Regions from separate parts of the Yimella sp. RIT 621 genome, predicted to be linked through region 3. Evidence: riboswitches for the same ligand, from Rfam matches in the RefSeq annotation. Region 3 holds a riboswitch; each other region holds the start of a gene.
What was found. A riboswitch is a leader RNA that binds a small molecule or an ion and turns the genes downstream of it on or off. The one in region 3 is predicted to bind thiamine pyrophosphate.
Positions count from the first base shown of each region.

Region 1: another riboswitch for thiamine pyrophosphate. It lies ahead of thiC (phosphomethylpyrimidine synthase ThiC); the one in region 3 lies ahead of EU513_RS08685 (thiamine ABC transporter substrate binding subunit).
Region 2: another riboswitch for thiamine pyrophosphate. It lies ahead of thiM (hydroxyethylthiazole kinase); the one in region 3 lies ahead of EU513_RS08685 (thiamine ABC transporter substrate binding subunit).

Region 1 covers NZ_SEIP01000008.1:14,095-18,523, reverse strand. Annotated here, with positions in the region: gene EU513_RS08905 (propionyl-CoA synthetase) at 1-1,240, opposite strand, end outside; gene thiD (bifunctional hydroxymethylpyrimidine kinase/phosphomethylpyrimidine kinase) at 1,318-2,121, opposite strand; TPP riboswitch at 2,155-2,264, shown strand; gene thiC (phosphomethylpyrimidine synthase ThiC) at 2,262-3,962, shown strand; gene EU513_RS08890 (MFS transporter) at 3,959-4,429, shown strand, end outside.
Region 2 covers NZ_SEIP01000015.1:70,772-75,200, forward strand. Annotated here, with positions in the region: gene EU513_RS13720 (Mu transposase C-terminal domain-containing protein) at 1-990, shown strand, start outside; gene EU513_RS13725 (AAA family ATPase) at 987-1,805, shown strand; TPP riboswitch at 2,148-2,244, shown strand; gene thiM (hydroxyethylthiazole kinase) at 2,236-3,063, shown strand; gene thiE (thiamine phosphate synthase) at 3,060-3,707, shown strand; gene thiD (bifunctional hydroxymethylpyrimidine kinase/phosphomethylpyrimidine kinase) at 3,704-4,429, shown strand, end outside.
Region 3 covers NZ_SEIP01000007.1:165,438-169,866, forward strand. Annotated here, with positions in the region: gene EU513_RS08675 (LysR family transcriptional regulator) at 1-942, shown strand, start outside; gene EU513_RS08680 (DUF4235 domain-containing protein) at 1,080-1,430, opposite strand; TPP riboswitch at 1,576-1,683, shown strand; gene EU513_RS08685 (thiamine ABC transporter substrate binding subunit) at 1,700-2,764, shown strand; gene EU513_RS08690 (iron ABC transporter permease) at 2,764-4,407, shown strand; gene EU513_RS08695 (ABC transporter ATP-binding protein) at 4,410-4,429, shown strand, end outside.

The DNA of each region.
Region 1 (4,429 bases), on a different contig from region 3:
CCGGCTTGATCGGCAACTGCTCGAGCCCCATCTGGTTGGACGCGATCGGCCAGCCGGTCTCGGTCTGCCACCAGTTGTCGACCACAGGCACCCTGAGCTTGTCGGTGGCCCACTGCCAGGTGTCGGGGTCCAGACGCTCGCCGGCCATGAAGAGGGTGCGGAACGACGACAGGTCGTGGCCGGCCATCAACGCCGCATCCGGGTCTTCCTTCTTGATCGCCCGGAAGGCGGTCGGCGCGGTGAACAACGCCTTCACGCTGTATTCGGCGATGACCCGCCAGAAGGTCGAAGCGTCTGGTGTACCAACGGGTTTGCCCTCGAACACGATCGTCGTGCAGCCGGCGATGAGGGGTCCGTAGACGATGTAGGAGTGGCCGACGACCCACCCCACGTCCGACGCGGTGAACCATACGTCACCCGGTTCCATGCCGTAGACGTTCGTCATCGACCACTGCAGCGCAACCTGGTATCCACCGTGATCGCGCACGATGCCCTTCGGCTTGCCGGTCGTGCCGGAGGTGTACAGCACGTAGAGGGGGTCGGTTGCCGCGACCGTCTCACAGCCCGCCGGCTCGACGGCGCCCGGTTTCATCGCCGCCGCCCAATCGATGTCGCGCTCCCCCGTCTCGGCCTGGAGGTGCGGACGCTGCACCAGCAGTACGCGATCGGGCTTGTGCTCGGCGCGCTCGATCGCCTCATCGACCATCGGCTTGTACGGGATGACGCGGGTCCGCTCCACGCCGCACGACGCGGTGACGACGACCTTGGGCCGCGCGTCGTCGATGCGGGCGGCGAGCTCGGCCGGCGCAAAACCGCCGAACACGACCGAGTGCACCGCACCGATCCGGGCGCAGGCCAGCATCGTGATCACCGCTTCGGGAATCATCGGCAGGTACACGACCACACGATCGCCCTTGCCGACACCGAGCGCCTTCAGCACGCCGGCCGCCCGCCCGACCAGATCGAGCAGCTCGGCGTAGCTGTAGCTGCACCGGACCTCGGTGACCGGGCTGTCGTAGATCAACGCCGTCTGGTCGGCCCGGCCCTCGATCACGTGGCGATCGAGCGCGTTGTAACAGATGTTGGTCTGGGCGCCGGGGTACCACCGGTAGAACGGAGGGTTCGTGTCGTCGAGCGCCTGGGTCGGCTTCTTGAACCAGTGCACTGCCGATGCCGCGTCCAGCCAGAAGCCCTCGGGGTCGGCCATGCTGCGCTGATACTCGTCGCTGTAAGCACCCATGGCGCGAGTGTGTCATCGGCCACACTCCGGCCGCTGCGACTCGCGCCGGACGGCCCGAATCGGTCGCTCAGCGGCGGTCACCACCATCGGTGGAAGTGGTGCACCGGCCCGTGACCGGCGCCGATCTCGAGCGAGTCGGCCGCGCGCAGCGCGTCGGTCAGCCAGACCTTTGCGTCGGTCACGGTGGTGTGCCAATCGGGCCGCTGCGGACGCAGGGCGACCAGCGCGGACGACAAGCTGCAGCCCGTGCCGTGCGTGTTGGACGTGGGGATGCGTGGGGCTGCGAACCGTTCGAAGCCGTGTGCGTCGACCCACAGGTCGACCGCGTCGCCGTCGAGGTGGCCACCCTTGATGAGCACCGCGGGCACACCGAGGTCGAGCAGGCTCCTGGCTTGATCGCGCATCCCCCGCTCGTCGGTCGCAACAGGGGTGGCGGTCAATGCGGCGGCCTCCGACAGGTTCGGTGTCACAACGCTGACAACGGGCAGCAGGTCACGCAGCACAGACGTCACCGACGCGTCGCCGAGGCGGTCTCCGGAGGTTGCGACCAGCACCGGATCGAGCACGATCGGCACCCCGCGATCACGCATGTGCAGGAGCGTCGGGCGGATCACCTCAGCGACCCCCGCTGAGCCCAGAACACCGATCTTTACACCGTCGACACGCACGTCACTTGTCACCGAGTCGAGCTGTGCCGCAACGAATTCCGAATCGATTGGTAACACCTTCTGCACACCGATCGTGTTCTGCGCAGTCAGTGCCGTGAGAACGCTCATGCCGTACGCACCGAGTGCGCCGAAGGTCTTCAGATCTGCCTGAATTCCCGCACCTCCACTCGGGTCACTTCCGGCGATCGAGACGACAGCTGGTGGACGGACCATGTGCGACACCGTAAGTGACATGGGTTACGGTGGCGACACCCACACGGGAGCCCTCGGCAGAGGGCTGAGATCGAGCTGACGCCGCTCGGACCGTCCGAACCTGCCCGGGTCATTCCGGCGAAGGAAGTGAGGAGATCTCGATGTCCGAGATTCATCCCAAGCACCGCCTGCACCACCTCGTCGACGGCGACATCTGCGTGCCCGTCACCGCGATCAGCCTCGACGAATCCCCCGACGGCACAACGAATCCCGATGTGCATGTCTACCGCACCGCGGGACCCGGCAGCGATCCTGCCGCCGGCCTACCCGCCACTCGTTCCGGCTGGATCCAAAGCCGCGACGATGTCGAGACCTACGAGGGTCGCGAACGCACCCTGCAGGACGACGGACGCTCCGCCGTCCGTCGCGGCAAAGCTTCCGACGAATGGCGCGGTGAGCGACGAAATCCGTTGCGCGCCAAGCCTGGTCGCACCGTCACCCAGATGCACTACGCGCGTCAGGGCAAAGTGACGGCCGAGATGCGCTACGTCGCGCTGCGCGAGAACGTCGACGTCTCAGTCGTTCGCGAGGAGTTGGCGGCGGGTCGCGCGATCATCCCGTCCAACATCAATCATCCGGAGTCGGAGCCGATGATCATCGGCCGCCGGTTCCTCACCAAGGTGAACGCGAACATCGGCAACTCGGCGGTCACCTCCTCCATCGAGGAAGAGGTCTCCAAGCTCAGCTGGGCGACGCGCTGGGGCGCCGACACGGTCATGGACCTGTCGACCGGCGACGACATCCACACCACCCGCGAGTGGATCGTCCGCAACTCCCCCGTGCCGATCGGCACGGTGCCGATCTACCAGGCCCTGGAGAAGGTCGACGGGCGCGCCGAGGCCCTGACTTGGGAGATCTTCCGCGACACCGTGATCGAGCAGGCCGAACAGGGGGTCGACTACATGACGATCCACGCCGGGGTGCTCCTGCGGTACGTCCCGCTGACCGCCGAACGCGTGACCGGAATCGTCAGTCGTGGCGGGTCGATCATGGCCGGCTGGTGCCTGGCACACCACGAGGAGTCGTTCCTCTACACCCACTTCGACGAGCTGTGCGAGATCTTCGCCCAGTACGACATCGCATTCAGCCTCGGCGACGGACTGCGTCCCGGATCGGTCGCCGATGCGAACGACGAGGCCCAGTTCTCCGAACTGCGCACCCTGGCCGAACTCACCGAGCGCGCCTGGGAGTACGACGTGCAGGTGATGGTCGAGGGCCCGGGACACGTGCCCCTGCACCTCGTGCCGGAAAACGTTGAACTGCAACAGGACTGGTGCCACGGAGCGCCGTTCTACACGCTCGGTCCGCTGGTCACCGACATCGCGCCGGGGTACGACCACATCACCTCCGCGATCGGTGCCGCAGTCATCGCCCAGCACGGCACGGCGATGCTGTGCTACGTCACCCCCAAGGAGCACCTGGGCTTGCCCAACCGAGATGACGTGAAGACCGGGGTCATCACCTACAAGATCGCGGCGCACGCGGCCGATGTCGCCAAGGGACACCCCGGAGCGCGCGTGCGCGACGACGCCTTGTCGAAGGCACGCTTCGAGTTCCGCTGGCACGACCAGTTCGCGCTCTCGCTCGACCCCGACACAGCGATCGCCTTCCATGACGAGACGCTGCCGGCCGAAGGCGCCAAGACGGCGCACTTCTGCTCGATGTGCGGACCGAAGTTCTGCTCGATGCGGATCAGCCAGGACATCCGGGATCAACACAAGTCGGCAATGGCTGGGATGCGGGAGAAGTCGCGCGAGTTCATCGAGCTCGGCGCCAGCGTCTACGTCGACGCGGCCCAGTGAGCGCAGCGGCCACCGACCGCGAACACACCGACACCCTCTCCCCGCAGGGCCGCGCCGCCCTGCGGGGCGGAGTGGCCGGCAATTTCGTGGATCAGCTCCACATCTTCCTGCCCCTCGTCGCGCTGGCCCCTGCCCTTCCGGCCATCACCGGCCCGCACGGTGGCACTGCCGGCGCGACGATCGTCGTGATGGCGATGCTGCTGGGACGACCCGTGGGTGGCGTCGTCTTCGGCCGGCTCAGCGACCGGTTCGGACGTACCCGAACCGCGACCGTGGCGATCGGTGGAACCGCCACGTGCACCCTCGGTATCGCGGTGACCCCCACCCATGAGGTCATCGGCGCGGCGGCGATCTGGTGGATCCTGGCGATGCGCTTCCTGGGTGGCGTGTTCATCGCCGGTGAGTACTCGGCCGCCATCCCGCTGGCGATGGAATGGTCGCGTCCGCGCCTGCGCGGTCTCTACTCA
Region 2 (4,429 bases), on a different contig from region 3:
CGCCGGCAAGCAGAGCTGCCCAACGCGATGTGGCAATCCGATCACACCATGCTCGACATCCTGGTGGTGGGCACCGACGGCAAGCCCGCACGGCCATGGCTGACAACGATCCTCGACGACTGCTCCCGGGCGGTCTGCGGCTACACAGTCTTCCTGGGCGCACCGTCGGCGATGAGCACCGCCCTGGCGCTGCGCCAAGCGATCTGGCACAAGACCGACCCGGCCTGGCCGATGTGCGGCCTGCCCGACGTGCTCTACGTCGACCACGGCAGCGACTTCACCAGTGACCAGCTCGCCCACACCGCCGTCGACCTCCACATCCGACTGATCCACTCCACCGTCGCCCGACCCCAGGGACGGGGCAAGATCGAGCGGTTCTTCGGCATCATCAACACCGAGCTACTCGCCACCCTGCCCGGACACATCACCGAAGGGCACCCCTGGCCGACACCGAAACTGTCCCTGGCCGCCCTCGATAGCGCCCTGGAGGCGTTCGTGGCCACCTACAACGACCGCACGCACAGCGAGCTCGGAACCTCCCCGCGCAGCGCGTGGATCGCCGATGGCTGGCTGCCCCGAATGCCCGAGAGCCTGGAAGACCTCGACAGACTGCTGTTGACCGTCGCCAAGACCCGCGTCGTGCGCCGCGATGGCATCCGCTTCCAGGGTCTGCGCTACGTCTCGCCAACTCTGGCCGGCTACGTCGGACGCTCGGTCGTGATCCGCTACGACCCCCGCGACATCACCGAGATCCGCGTCTTCGATCACGACGAATTCGTCTGCAAGGCCGTCAACCAAGAGCACCACGACCAGAAGGTCAGCCTCAAGGAGATCCAGGCCGCGCGCAACGCCCGCCGCCGGGCGCTGCGAGCCGGCATCAACGAACGCATCGCCCTCGTGGCCGCACCTACCGAGACGCCACGGATCACCGAAGCACCGGCTCCGGCGCCGAGGTCGGCGTTGAAGATCTACAAGGAGGACCTCAGGTGAGCCAGCGCTTCATCGTCACCAAGGAGCACCGCCGCTTCACCGAGTTCGCCGACGCCGTGCGCCGCGGGCACACCATCGGTTTGTGCTTCGGATCAGCCGGCGTAGGAAAGACACTCTCCGCGCGCCGCTACGCACACTACGAGAAGGCTCATGACCTGCTGACCTACTGGGGGCCGCGCTCCGACAACGACGCCAAGATCTACGCCGCCTTGAACCGGAGCCGCACCGTGCTCTACACCCCCAGCGTGCTGACCACCCCGCGGACCCTGAAGGACGAGCTGACCCAAGCCATCACCCGCACCAACATGTGCATCGAGCAGCACCTCGTACCTCCCGGCACGGCCACTCCCGAGGCCTGGGGATGGCGACACGGCAGGAACTACGTGGAGCTGATCATCGTCGACGAGGCCGAACGACTGCGTCCCGCCGCTCTGGAACTGCTGCGCGATCGCTACGACCGCGACGACATCGCCCTGATCCTGATCGGCATGCCCGGCCTGGAGAAGCAGTTCAGCCACTACCCCCAGTTCTACAGCCGAGTCGGCTTCGCCCACCAGTACCGGCCCCTGGGACAAGACGAACTGCTGTTCGTCCTCGAGCGACACTGGCGATCCCTCGGCAAGACCCTCGACCCCGACGACTTCACCGACGCCCAAGCCATCGCAGCCATCGCACGGATCACCCGCGGCAACTTCCGGCTCCTCGAACGCCTCTTCCCCCAGATCCAGCGGGTCCTGAAGATCAACGAACTCGACACCATCACCAACGACGTCATCGAAGCCGCACAGAGCACCCTGGTCATCGGTGTCACCTGACCCCGCCACGAAGCGACCGAAGAACCCCGCCATTCAGCAGACGAAGTCACACATTCGGACGCACTGTGGCGCGGCCAGCAGAGATGACCGATGTGTCCTACTGGGGTGTACCCCAGATGTCAGTTTTCGAAGTCCACTGCACGAGTGTCCGAAGTCGACTGCACATTTTAAGGTTGCGCAGCCGTTGTCTGGTGAGGCGCCATGGTGAGGGCTGCGGCGGCCAAGGAACGCCGTAGCGCAGCCGGGCACTGGTGACAGCACGCCCGGACGGTCCGAGGCGCGACCCTTTTGCGATCGCTGAAGCGAGGGCACGGTGCTGGGAACGGTGCGGATGTTAAGCTGGTGAATGACGCGGGGTGCCGTGCTGGTACGGCTGAGATCACACCCGTTGAACCTGATCTAGTTCGTACTAGCGAAGGGAACGTCGCCGATGTCGGCACCTTCTTCCGTCCCTACTGTCCCACTCGATGCTGCCGCTGTGGGCGAGGCCTTGGCTGCGATGCGCGGGCATGCCCCGCTGGTGCAGTGCCTGACCAACGTCGTCGTCGCTCAGTGGACAGCGAACGTCCTGCTCGCGGTCGGCGCCAGTCCGTCGATGGTGGACAACCCGGAGGAAGCCGGGCCGTTCGCCGCCGTCGCCGACGGGGTCCTGGTCAACCTCGGCACGCCCCAAGAGGCGACGGTGGCTGCGATGCACGGCGCGGTCAGTGCCGCCGCGGCGGCCGGCACCCCGTGGGTGCTCGACCCGGTCGGGGTGGGTGGGCTCGCCTGGCGCAGCCGGGTTGTCGTCGACCTGCTCGCCCACGCCTCCCCGGCACTCGTCCGTGGCAACCCCTCAGAGATTCTCGCTTTCGCCGGTGGGGGCAGCGGTGGGCGGGGTCCGGAGAGCGTCGACGCCGCCGAGGATGCCCTCGACGCCGGCCGGGCGCTGGCCCGGGAGCACGGCACCATCGTCGCGGTCTCCGGGGAGGTCGACCACCTCACCGACGGCACCCGGCTGGTGCGGGTGGCCAACGGCCATCGATGGTTGACCCAGGTCACTGGCGGTGGGTGCGCGCTGGGCGCGCTCATGGCTGCCTTCGCCGCCACCACCGACGACCCGCTCCTGGCCGCCACGGCCGCGACCGCGACGTACACCGTGGCCGCCGAGGTCGCGGCCGAGCGTGCCGCCGGGCCGGGGAGCTTCGCCGTTGCGCTGCTGGACTCTCTCGCCACCCTCAACCCGCAGGAGCTGACCGAGAAGGTGGTGCTCCGGTGACCCGCCGACCGGTGAACCTCAGCCTCTACCTGGTCACCGACACCGGTTTGTGCGGCCCACGGGGGGTGCCCGCGACCGTGCAGGCTGCGGTCGCGGGCGGAGTCACCGTGGTGCAGTTGCGTGACCCGGGCGCCACCGACGCCCACTTCGTCGCCCTCGGCGTGGCGGTCCGCGAGGTGCTGGCGGGGACCGGGGTGCCGCTGATTATCGATGACCGGGTCCACCTCGTTCAGGACATCGGCGCCGACGGCGTCCACGTCGGTCAGCGCGACATGCCGCCTGCTCAGGCCCGGCAGTTGCTCGGGCCGGACGCCATGGTCGGGCTGTCGGTCAGCACGATCGAGCAGGTTCGCACAGCACGCGGGCTCGGTGACGGCGTCTTGGACTACCTCGGCGTTGGACCGGTGTGGCCGACGGCGACCAAGCCTGACCACGGCACTCCGATCGGCCCGGGCGGGGTGGCTGCGGTGGCCGCCGCGAGCCCGTGGCCGGTCGTCGCCATCGGCGGCATCACCACGAAACGCACCGGCATGCTGCGCCACAGCGGCGCCGCCGGCGTGGCGGTCGTCTCGACGGTGTGCGCCGCGGAGGAACCAGCCGTGGCGGCCGCGAGCCTGCGGGCCGCGTGGGACGGGCAACCGTGAACCCCCGCCCACCGATCGCGCTGACGATCGCCGGCTCCGATCCCTCCGGCGGGGCCGGTATTCAAGGCGACCTCAAGACCTTCTCCGCACTGGGTGCCTACGGCACCGCGGTGCTCACCTCACTGACCGCCCAGTCCACCCAGGGAGTCACCGGTGTCCACGTCGTCCCCGCGGACTTCGTCCGCGCCCAGCTGGACACCCTCGTAGACGACGTGGCGGTTGACGCCGCCAAGATCGGGATGCTCGCCTCCGCGGCCACCATCGAGACCGTCCTCGCCTTCCTCGACAAGCGCTCCGACGCGGTGCCGGTTGTGGTCCTCGACCCCGTCATGGTGTCCACCGCCGGTTCCCGGCTGCTGGCCGAGGACGCCGTCGAGCCGATGCGCCAACTCCTGCCGTACGTCTCCCTCATCACGCCGAACGTCCCCGAGGCCGCCGTGCTGCTCGACGCCGACCCCGCCGAAGACCTCGACACCATGCGCGCCCAGGCCATCGCGCTCCGGGAGCTGGGCGCCGCGCGGGTGCTGGTCAAGGGGGGCCACCTCGGCGGCGACGCACACGCCACCGACCTGTGGCTCGACGACGCGGGCGAGCAGCTGCTGACCGGCCCGCGGGTAGCCACGGTCAACACCCACGGCACCGGGTGCGCCCTGTCCTCCGCGATCGCCGCACTCGCCCCGCGCACCGGGTCCCTGCTAGAGGCCACCCGCCAGGCCAAGACT
Region 3 (4,429 bases):
GTCACCGTGGCCGAGACCGGCAGCATCACTGCTGCGGCCTCCCGCCTCGGGGTCTCCCAGCCGGCGCTGTCGGCGCAGATCGCGCGTATCGAGCAGGCCCTCGGGTGCGCGGTCTTCGTGCGTAGTCGGCAGGGTGTCGCGCTCACATCCGCCGGGGAGATGGTGGTCGAGCGCAGCCGGTCGATCCTCGACTCGGTCGACCAACTCGTCACTGACGCAGCCGAATTCGAACACGGGATGAGACCGCTGCGCGTGGGCGCCAACCGGTCGCCGTTCTTCGCCTCACTATTGGTCGAACTCGAATACCTGCTGCCCGACCGGCGGATCACCCCGATCGTGGACGCGTCCAGCTCGGTCATCACCGAGCACCTGATCTCCGGCGAGCTCGACCTGGTGATCGTCGGTGTGCACTCCGAGTTCGAACAACCGCTTCCCGCGCCGCTGCAGGAGATCGAGTTCATCGAGTACGAACCGTTCCTGGTCGCGATCGCGGAGGACGCCGCCCCGCCCAGCCGCCCGCTCACGGTGCCGGACCTGGCGAACAACGCCTGGCTGCTCCCACCCGGTAGACCGGACGGCACGGACGAAGCCCTCACCAATCTCTTCGCGGCACAAGGTGTCAAGCTGCGTGCGCCCTATGGACGACAAGGCTTGTCGGACTACTGGCCCTATGTCGCAGCCGGGAACGCGGTCGCTCTGGCGCTGCCGACCTACGAGCCGCCGATCGGCGTCCGAGTGCTCCCGCTGGCCGGCAACCCGATCGTCGGACGCCGGGTCGTGCGTTGGCACCCCGACCGGGTCGACCGCAGCGAAGCGCTCGCCTGCGCGCGGTCGGCGGCGGCGGTGTACGAAGCGCACGTGGCTGCCGCGGCATCGCGGTACTCGTGGTGGAACCAACTGTCCGACCACCACCCGCGTGCGGCGCGGGATCTGTGGAGCTGACGCGGACCACGTCCGGACATACAGATTCCAGATCACGACGGGCCGCCAGATTCCAGATCACGACGGGCCGCGCCGACGGCAGCGTCGCGGCCCGGGCGGCCAGAAGCGACCCGGTCGGCCGGACGTGAGGCTGTTGGTCAGGCCTTCTTGGCGGCCTTCTTCGTTGCCTTCTCCAGCGCCTTCTGGTGCTCCTTGACGACGACCTGCGGCGGGTGACCGGCGGTCTTGGTCCAAAAGTCGGCGGCCTTGCGCTCACCCAGCGCGCGCACACCCTGCGCGACGGCGGCGGCGACCAGGACGAACAGCGCGGTCTCCTTGGCGGAGTAGTTCGGGTCGTGCTTGCCGACCGGCGCCGGCTGTCCGGTGACTGCGTGCCAACCCTGGTTGGTGACCTTGTTGGCGATCTGAGTTGCCGCCACACCGGCCGCAGCCGCGACGATCTTCCACACCACAGAGCCCATGAGTTCCTCCAAGTCAGCGGCCGTCACCGGCCGATCGGGTCGATTTGTCTGGTCAGAGCCTGCCATGTTTCGTGTGGCCCGCACGTTTGCGCGCCCGATGATTCAGGCTGTGATCCCGGCCGCATCGAACGGCCGCGGACGAGACGCCGGCGAGACGGTGTAGCGTCCGATACGGAAACGACAGGGGAGCGCACGGTGCGCTGAGAGTGCGGCGACCGGGCCGCAGACCCTCGAACCTGATCCGGTTAGTACCGGTGTAGGAAGTCGAGCCCCTCCTTGCATCCGAGGAGGATCAGTTGTTCCGGAGAACCTTCACCACCGCGTGCTGCGGCACCCTCGCCCTGGCCATCGCCGGCTGCTCGAGCACCGGCGACGACAAGCCCGCAGCAACATCGTCCGGCAAGGTCACGACCGTCAAGCTCGTCACCCACGAGTCGTTCGTGATCCCCAAGGACGTGCAGGCCGAGTTCACCAAGACCACGGGATACCAACTGCAGGTGCTCGCCTCCGGGGACGCGGGCAAGCTCGCCAACTCGGTCGTACTCGCCAAGGGCAACCCGACGGGCGACGTCGTGTTCGGCATCGACAACACCTTCGCTTCCCGGGTCGTCGACTCCGGCGCCCTCGCCGCCAACGAACCGAAGGCACTCCCGAAGAGCGCATCGAAGTACGCGTTGCCCGGCGAAGCCGCGCAGTCGCTCGCTCCGATCGACTTCGGTGACGTGTGCGTCAACGTCGACGACGCCTGGTTCGCCGCGAAGAAAAAGGCGAAGCCGCAAAGCCTGGACGACCTCACCAAGCCCGAGCACAAGGACCTCTTCGTCACGCCCGGTGCCGCGACGTCCTCGCCCGGTATGGCCTTCCTGCTCGCCACTGTCGCGAAGTACGGCGACGACGGTTGGCAGGACTACTGGAAGAAGCTCAAGGCGAACGGCGTGAAGGTCACCAGCGGTTGGAGCGACGCGTGGGGCGTCGACTACACCGCCGGCGGCGGCAAGGGGACGCGTCCGATCGTGTTGTCGTACAACACTTCTCCCGCCGACACGATCAAGGACGGCAAGCCGACGACGTCCGCCATGACGGACTCCTGCTTCCGGCAGGTCGAGTACGCCGGCGTGCTGAAGGGCGCGAAGAACGAGCCCGGCGCGAAGGCGTTCATCGACTTCATGCTCGGCAAGAAGTTCCAGGCGTCGATGCCGAAGAACATGTACGTCTTCCCGGTCGATGACCAGGTGAAGCTGCCCGACGCCTGGCAGACCGCGGTCAAGGTGCCGGACAAGCCGTTGCAGGTCGACCCCACGAAGATCACGAAGAACCGGGACGACTGGCTGCGCCGCTGGCAGGACGCCGTCTCCGGGTGATGCGTACTCGCCTCGGGCGATCGCTCGTTCCGGCGCTCGCAGCACTGATCCCGCTGGCCTTCCTGGCGGTGTTCTTCCTGCTGCCCGTGTCGGCGATGGTCGCCCGAGGCCTGCACCTCGACGGGCAATGGTCCTTGGACGCGGTACGTGACGTCCTGACGCGGCCACGCACCCGCCGCGTCGTCTGGTTCACGGTGTGGATCAGCTCGCTCGCGACGCTCATCACCGTGCTGCTCGGCGTGCCGATCGCGTACGTCACCTACCGGCTGAAACTGCCGCTGACGGGGCTGGTGCGCGGGCTGCTGGTGATGCCCTTCGTGCTGCCGACCGTCGTGGTCGGCATCGCGTTCCGCAGCCTGCTGTCGACGTCCGGTCCCTTGGATTTCCTGGGTTGGGACGGCTCGTGGCAGGCGATTCTCGCCGCCCTGGTGTTCTTCAACATCGCGGTGGTCGTGCGCACCGTCGGCGGACGCTGGCAGTCGCTCGATCCACGGCAGGCCGAGGCTGCGGCCTCGCTCGGCGCGAGTCCGTGGACGGTGCTGCGAACCGTCACTCTGCCGGCGTTGCGTCCGGCCGTCGTCTCCGCCGCGATGGTGGTGTTCCTCTTCTGTGCCGGGTCCTTCGGCGTGGTGCTGACACTCGGCGGGGTGCGCTACTCGACGGTCGAGACCGAGATCTACCTGCTGACCACGAACTTCCTCGACCTGCGCGCCGCCGCGGTGCTGAGCCTGCTGCAGGCACTGGTCGTGATCTCACTGCTGTTGCTGACCGAACGCATCACCGACCGTGGCGAGACCCGTCTTCGATCGGGCACCTCTGTGCAGCAACGGGTTCGGCGCAGCGATCTGCCTCACGTACTGCTCACCGGCGCCGCGTTGATCTTCGTGCTGGCGCCGCTCGTCACCCTCGTCGCCCGGTCGCTGCAGGTCGGTGATGGCTGGGGCTTGGGCCATTACCGCAAGCTCACACAGGTCGGATCGGTGCCGGCCCTGCAGGTCAGCGTCTTCGATGCGCTGCTGACCTCGTTGCGGGTGGCGGTCGACGCCACCTTGCTCGCGATGCTCCTCGGACTGCTGGTCAGCTTCGTGATCACCCGGCGTCCGACCTCGGCGGGCGGACGCCGTCTGCTGTCGGCGCTGGACGCCACCTTCATGTTGCCGCTGGGTATCTCCGCGGTCACCGTCGGGTTCGGCTTCCTGATCGCGTTGGACGAGCCGCCACTCGACCTGCGCTCGTCGCCGCTCCTCGTCCCGATCGCGCAGGCGCTCGTCGCTCTGCCACTGGTGGTGCGGGTGATGGCGCCCGCTCTGCGCTCGGTCGACCCGCGGGAACGGGAAGCGACCGCTGCACTCGGTGCCAGTCCGATGAGGGTGTTCTGGGACGTGGACCGGCGGGTTTTGACGAAGCCGCTGCTGGCTGCGACCGGGTTCGCCTTCGCCGTGTCGTTGGGTGAGTTCGGCGCGACGAGTTTCCTTGCGCGGCCGGAGAATCCGACTCTGCCGGTCGTGATCTACCAACTGATCGGCCGCCCCGGTGCCGACCACTTCGGCATGGCCCTCGCGGCGTCCGTGATCCTCGCCGGTGTGACTGCGACGATCATGGTCGCGGTCGAGCGACTGCGCGGTCGGACGGGAAGTTGGTGAGCATGCAAGAGGGACTGGTGGT